One region of the Paenibacillus borealis genome, then DNA from elsewhere that is predicted to be linked to it. Evidence: riboswitches for the same ligand, from Rfam matches in the RefSeq annotation. Region 1 holds a riboswitch; the other holds the start of a gene.
What was found. A riboswitch is a leader RNA that binds a small molecule or an ion and turns the genes downstream of it on or off. The one in region 1 is predicted to bind glycine.
Positions count from the first base shown of each region.

Region 2: another riboswitch for glycine. It lies ahead of PBOR_RS34135 (amino acid permease); the one in region 1 lies ahead of gcvT (glycine cleavage system aminomethyltransferase GcvT).

Region 1 is NZ_CP009285.1:7,499,631-7,503,042, reverse strand. It holds gene gcvPA (aminomethyl-transferring glycine dehydrogenase subunit GcvPA) at 1-738, opposite strand, end outside; gene gcvT (glycine cleavage system aminomethyltransferase GcvT) at 738-1,859, opposite strand; glycine riboswitch at 1,941-2,040, opposite strand; glycine riboswitch at 2,044-2,140, opposite strand; gene gcvH (glycine cleavage system protein GcvH) at 2,325-2,717, shown strand; gene PBOR_RS31925 (hypothetical protein) at 2,851-3,412, opposite strand, start outside.
Region 2 is NZ_CP009285.1:8,016,310-8,019,721, reverse strand. It holds gene araA (L-arabinose isomerase) at 1-905, shown strand, start outside; gene PBOR_RS34140 (hypothetical protein) at 887-1,075, opposite strand; glycine riboswitch at 1,316-1,395, shown strand; gene PBOR_RS34135 (amino acid permease) at 1,544-2,953, shown strand; gene PBOR_RS34130 (Crp/Fnr family transcriptional regulator) at 3,027-3,412, shown strand, end outside.

The DNA.
Region 1 (3,412 bases):
GAGTGCAATGGGGTTCGCGCTGACAACAAGGAGGCCTTTGACCGCATGGATCAGCGGCTCAATCTGGCGCAGATCCTCAATGCCGCCGAAGAAGTTGGGCGACTGAACCAGAACGGCAGCAGTATCGGCATCAATGGCCTCAGCCAGCTTGGCAAGATCGGTAACCCCGTCCTTATAATCGATTTCCACGATTTGCAGGCCCCAGGCATTGGCGGAAGTGCGCAGTACCTGGCGGGCTTCCGGGTGAACTGTACGGGAGACAATCAGCTTCTTGCGTTTGGTGGCGCCTGCGGCAAGCACGGCTGCTTCGGAGAAGGCCGTTGCGCCGTCATACATACTGGCATTAGCGACCTTCATGCCGGTCAGCTCACAGATATAGGACTGGAATTCGAAGATTGCCTGAAGCTCTCCCTGGCTGATTTCCGGCTGATAAGGGGTGTAGGCGGTATAGAATTCCGAACGGGAAATAATATGGTTAATGACAACCGGAATGTGGTGATCATAGAGTCCGGCACCGAGGAAGCTGGCGTGGGTATCAAAGTCGGCATTTTTGTCAGCCAGACCCTTCATATGGCGCAGCAGCGCATATTCGTCCAGCGGACCGGACATTGGCATCGTTCCCTGGTAGCGGACAGACTGCGGGATATCTGCGAACAGCTCATCGATAGATTGAATTCCTACAGTTTCCATCATCTCTGCGCGGTCTTGCTCCGTCATAGGCAGATAGCGGTGCTTCATTACGGCTTCACTCCTTGGCTCTTTTTGTAGAACGGTGCTTTGATCACGGCAGCCTTCAGCTGCTTGCCGCGGATCTCCACATACACCTCTGTGCCGATTTCAGTATAGGCAGCATCCAGCAGGGCAAGTCCGAGATTCCGTTTCAGCGTTGGGGATTGGGTGCCGGTTGTGACTTCACCGATCTTCACACCGTCTGCATATACAGGATAATGGGAGCGGGGAATCCCGCGGTCGATCATTTCAAGTCCTACCAGGCGGCGCGGCAGGCCGGCTTCCTTCTGCTTCAGCAGGGCATCACGGCCGATGAAATCCGCTTTGTCCAGCTTCACGAAGAACTGGACACCCGCTTCGAGCGGGGTAATATCCGCCGAGAGCTCCTGGCCGTACAGCGGCAGCTTGGCTTCGAAGCGAAGCGTGTCGCGTGCGCCGAGTCCGGCTGGAGTCAGGCCATGCGGTGCGCCTGCGGCTAGCAGACCGTTCCAGAGTGCAGCCGCTGTGTGGGCGGGGGCGTACAGCTCGAAGCCGTCCTCACCGGTATAGCCGGTGCGGGAGAGCAGTACAGATACGCCGCAGACCTCGGCGTGTTCGATGAAGTGGAAGGGCTTCAGCTCTGCGAGCGGGGCAGAGGTCACTTCGGCCAGAATCGTCTCAGCCAGCGGACCCTGCAGCGCGAGCAGCAGCGTCTCATCCGAGACATTCTTCAGGCTGACACCGCTGAATTCAGCGGTGAGATGCTCCTGCAGCCACTGGAAGTCCTTGTCGATATTGGATGCGTTCACGACGAGCATGTAGCGTTCATGGCCCAGGCGGTACACCAGCAGATCGTCAACCACTCCGCCGCCCGGATAGAGCATCAGGGTATACTGCGCCGCGCCGTCTGCAAGGCGGCTGACATCATTGGTGGTCATCTGCTGCAGGAAGGCTTCAGCGCCGTTTCCGTCAACCATGAATTCCCCCATATGCGATACATCGAACAGTCCGGCCTGCTGGCGGACCGCTTCATGCTCCTTAACGATGCCTGTAAACTGCACCGGCAGCTCCCAGCCGCCGAAATCAATGCATCTGGACTCCGCATAAGCGGCATAGAGATCATAAAAAGGCGTTCTTCTCAAAGACTCCATCTTGTCACTCCCTTGGTCTGATTACATGAGAAAAAGGACAGGCGAAAGCCATTATGCACGAGTCGCATAAATTGACTTTCGCTCTGTCCTTTGTACCTGAGAGTTACCCTGCTATCCTGCCCGCAGGTTTCCCCGTTGGTGATCCGTTTCCTGCATTGCAGGCTGTGGATGCTCTCCAGAGATGCGTCCGGCAAAGGTCCTTTTGCCTGAGAGATTCACCCATCCCGGGCTTACTCCTTCGGCGCTGTCCCCTGAGGGTCAGTCTCTCCCTATGCCATCATTCGCAAACGATATGTTTTTCTACTGACTCCATTAAACCGGGTTTACAAGCACGCTGTCAATCAAAAAACGTCAAAAAGATGACAAATTTAATTTTCCTGTCAGTTATATTGACATTAGGCAAGGTCATAACTTAGGCTATAACTAAATTTAGAACTCCAAATGTGGAAAAGAGGCGGCTTGGAAATGAGTGAAGTGTTGGACAACCTGCTATACAGCGAAGAGCATGAATGGGCACAGCAGGGTGAAGGACGCGTAGTACGTGTGGGGATTACGGATCATGCGCAGCATTTATTGGGCGACATCGTGTTTGTAGAGTTTCCGGAAGTCGGTGCAGCCATTTCCGCAGGCGACAGCGTAGGCAGCATTGAGTCCGTTAAGACAGTGTCAGAGCTGTACTCGCCGGTATCCGGCAAGGTTACCAAGATCAACGACGCACTCGAATCCAGCCCGGAACTGATCAACGACCAGCCTTACGGCGGGGGATGGATTTTTGAGCTGGAGCTAGATGTTGAGTTCGCGGATGCAGTGTCGGGCCTGCTGGATGCGGCTGCTTATAAGGAATTGGTTGGGGAATAGTTTCAAGCGTTTATGTACTCGGATTTTAGAATAAATGGTTTAACTGGATGTACTAACCGGCTAAAAACGGCAGGCTTCTCTTGTTACATTAGATGTCACTAATGTGAGAGGTCTGTCTTTTTGTCTTTACGTATCATTCCGGAAAGCTAAGCAGCCCCGGATAAATGCTGGGAGCCAAGTGCCAAAGGGCGGGCAATAGAGCCAGGCCAGCAACGGCAAAGATAAGGCACAGCAATAGAAACCGGTATCTTTTTCTGGGACGGGCATTGGGTTTGAGCACGAAGTAATACACACCAGCCGAATAAAACGGGAAAAGCACCACGGCAGACATACCCATACAAACCAGAAATGTGGATTCTCCGGCGGAGGAAGGGATCATGGCTTCCGGGTTATAGACCGGATTAATCTGCAGGAAGAGGATAACAAACGTCAAGTAAGCAAAGAGCAGAAGGAGCGGGAAGCAGCGGATACGTCCATCCTCGGACAACCCGTACAGCATCCACCAGACCCCGAGCCAAGGCAAGGCAAAGGCTGCGCCGGCCATGAGGAAGTCAATGCCTATATACATTAGTTTATCGGGTGGATAAACATGAGCCAAGTCCCCCCAGAAGTAATTGGAGGAGAAGAACATCATGAATACAGATAATAAACCAATGAAGAAGGTAATTATTCCCTGAGCAAAAACAATCATGATC
Region 2 (3,412 bases), 520 kb from region 1:
TCAACATCAAAGTGGCCCGCTTCGGCGACAACATGCGTAACGTTGGGGTTACCGAAGGCGACAAGGTAGAAGCCCAAATTCAGTTCGGCTGGACAGTGGATTACTTCGGCATCGGCGACCTGGTTGCGTACGTGAACGAAGTGAAGGAAGAAGAAATTGATGCGCTGTTCGCCGAATATGCAGAGCTGTATGACTTCGATTACGGTTCATACAGCAAGGAAGCATGGGAAGCCAGCGTGAAGGTGCAGGCCAGCTACGAAATCGCCCTTAAACGCTTCCTTGATGCCGGAAATTACAATGCCTTCACTTCGAACTTTGAAGACCTGCACGGCATGAAGCAGCTTCCGGGTTTGGCGGTTCAGCGTCTGATGGCACAAGGCTACGGCTTCGCCGGCGAAGGGGACTGGAAGACAGCAGCCCTGGACCGCCTGATGAAAGTGATGAGCCATAACCTGAACACCGGATTCATGGAAGATTACACCTATGAAATGGCTGCCGGCCAGGAAGCGATTCTGCAGTCCCACATGCTTGAGGTTGACCCGAGCCTGGCAAGCAACAAGCCGAAGGTGCTTGTGTCTCCGCTGGGTATTGGCGACCGTGAAGATCCGGCCCGTCTCGTATTCGACGGCAAAGCGGGCGAAGGCGTCGTTGTATCGATGGCTGACTTCGGCACTCATTACAAGCTGCTGATTAACGAAGTTACTGCCTTTGAGCCGACGGTTCCTGCTCCGAACCTTCCAGTGGCACGAGTGCTCTGGCAGGTGAAGCCTAACTTCCAGGATGGAATTAAAGCGTGGATCGAGAACGGCGGCGGCCACCACACCGTGGTATCCCTCAATCTGACTACAGATCAGATCGTTACCTATGCCAAGCTGGTTGGCCTGGATTATGTAATCATTAAGTAAATAGCGGAATAATATCGTATCAAATGAGCGGATAGGCTATTGCCTGTCCGCTTTTTTTGCACATAATACAACAATTCCCCCGGCATATCGGCCCAAATCCAATATTGTTGTACAAAAGGCAGCATTTCTCTTCCTGCATGCGGTTTAGCGGGGAAATTCTTGTATTTCATACAACAATCCTCCCGAACACCCGAGGTTCTGCGCATCCGAGTTGCAATACGTACAACATTTATGACGCTGCAGTGCAGGGGCGCATACAGACACTCCTAGGCGGACATATAATGCAGGAGACTTTTATCACTGTTCAATACTCACATGCCGAGTAATATGTTAGAATATCAGAATGCATTAACGCTTCACCAATTTAATACATCACACGAGCTATGATTGCTATGGATCACACTATAGCAGGAGCAGCTTCTGGAGAGACTGCGGAGTTCCGCAGCGCCGAAGGGTTCACAATCTCAGGCAAAAGGACAGAAGAGTACGGAATTTGTATTTGTCATGCTGATTAATTACGATCAGCGGGGCAGGTAGCTTATTTTGATATTCTTATGAACCGGGAGATTGGATGATATCCAATCTCTTTTTGTGTTTCTTGGCAGCAAAGCGTTGTACACATTAAGGGGGAAAAGGCAATGGCACAGACAGAATTAAAGAGAGATTTGGCTAACCGGCATGTACAGCTTATCGCCATCGGCGGCACGATTGGTACAGGGTTATTCCTGGGATCAGGCAAAGCGATTCAGCAGGCCGGCCCGTCCATTATGATCACGTATTTACTTGTAGGGATATCCGTATTTTTTGTGATGAGGGCGCTGGGTGAGCTGCTGCTCTCCAAAGCGGGATATCAATCTTTTACAGACATTGCTGAAGACTATCTGGGGCCGCGGGCTGCATTCATTACGGGCTGGACCTACTGGTTCTGCTGGATTATGACGGCGATGGCGGATGTGATTGCGGTGGGCGTCTATGTGCAGTACTGGTTCGATATCCCGCAGTGGGTACCGGCCGTCATCTGCCTGATTATTCTGTTAGGACTCAATCTGTTAACAGTCAAAAGCTTCGGCGAACTCGAATTCTGGTTTGCGCTAATCAAAGTCGTCACGATTCTTGCCTTAATCGGTCTGGGGATTATTCTGCTGGTCATCGGATTCAAGACAGATGCAGGCTCGGTAACGGTCCGCAATCTCTGGGAGCACGGGGGCGTATTCCCGAACGGTGTTAAAGGCTTCTTATTTTCCTTCCAGATGGTTGTGTTCGCTTATGTCGGTGTGGAGCTTGTGGGTGTCTCGGCAGCAGAAACAGCAGATCCGGAGAAAAATATTCCGTCGGCAATTAACAAGATTCCTCTGCGGATTCTCTTCTTCTATGTAGGCGCGCTCTTCGTCCTGCTGTGCATTAACCCGTGGACCCAGCTCAGTGCGGCTGAAAGTCCTTTTGTGCGAACCTTCAGTCTGGTCGGGATTCCGGTTGCTGCGGGGATTATTAATTTCGTCGTCCTAACCTCAGCGGCTTCCGCCTGCAACAGCGGGATGTTCTCCACGAGCCGGATTCTCTATAATCTGAGCAGAAGGGATCAGGCCTCCCCGCAGCTCGGCAAACTGAACAGAAATCATGTGCCTGCGAACTCTTTATTTATCTCAACGCTTGTGATCTCGGCCGGGGCGCTGCTCAGCAAGCTTATTCCGGGTCAGGCTTTCGGCATCGTTACAACGATCAGCGCCATTTGCTTCATCTGGGTGTGGGGTGTTGTGCTCGTATGTCATATCAAGTATAAGAAGAACCGCCCGGACTTACATGCCGCGTCCACATTCAAAGCACCGTTCACACCGGTCATCAATTATGCGGTATTGACGTTGTTTGCCGCCATTCTGGTCATTATGCTGTTCGCAGAGGAGACCCGTCCGGCGCTGCTGTTCACCCCGCTCTGGTTCATCCTGTTGTTCATCTTGTATTCCATGAGAAGTAAGAAGGAGAAGAGTGATCAGGATACTAGTACCGGCGGCTATTCTGCTGTGAGCAACCCGGAGGGCAGCCAGCTGTAGTAGAATAGGGAGTAAATAAGCCCGAGTGCCAATAAAGGATGTGCGGAACGTGAAGCAGCTGTTACTCCAATATATGACCCGGCTAACCTCCCTCAGTGAAGGAGAGCAGCAGGCTATTCTGGATGAGATTCTTGTTGAGGAATACAGCAAGGGAACCGTTCTGCTTAGACAGGGGGAGGTTCCGGGCAAATGCTATTTCGTGCTGCGGGGATGCGTGCGGCAGCACAGCGTTGACGTTGCAGGCCGTGACATTACCTCCAACTTCTACACAGAAGAGCAGGCGATTGCCATCTTCAATGCTCATAAGCAGGAGGCCTCTTCCGAATACAGCCTGACTTGTCTGGAGAACTGCGTGCTGGTAGTCGGTGCACTGGATACCGAGCAGGACATGTACGCCAGACATACGCAGCTGGAGCTGATGACACGCCGGATGATCGAGGAGAATTTCGGGCAGGTGCA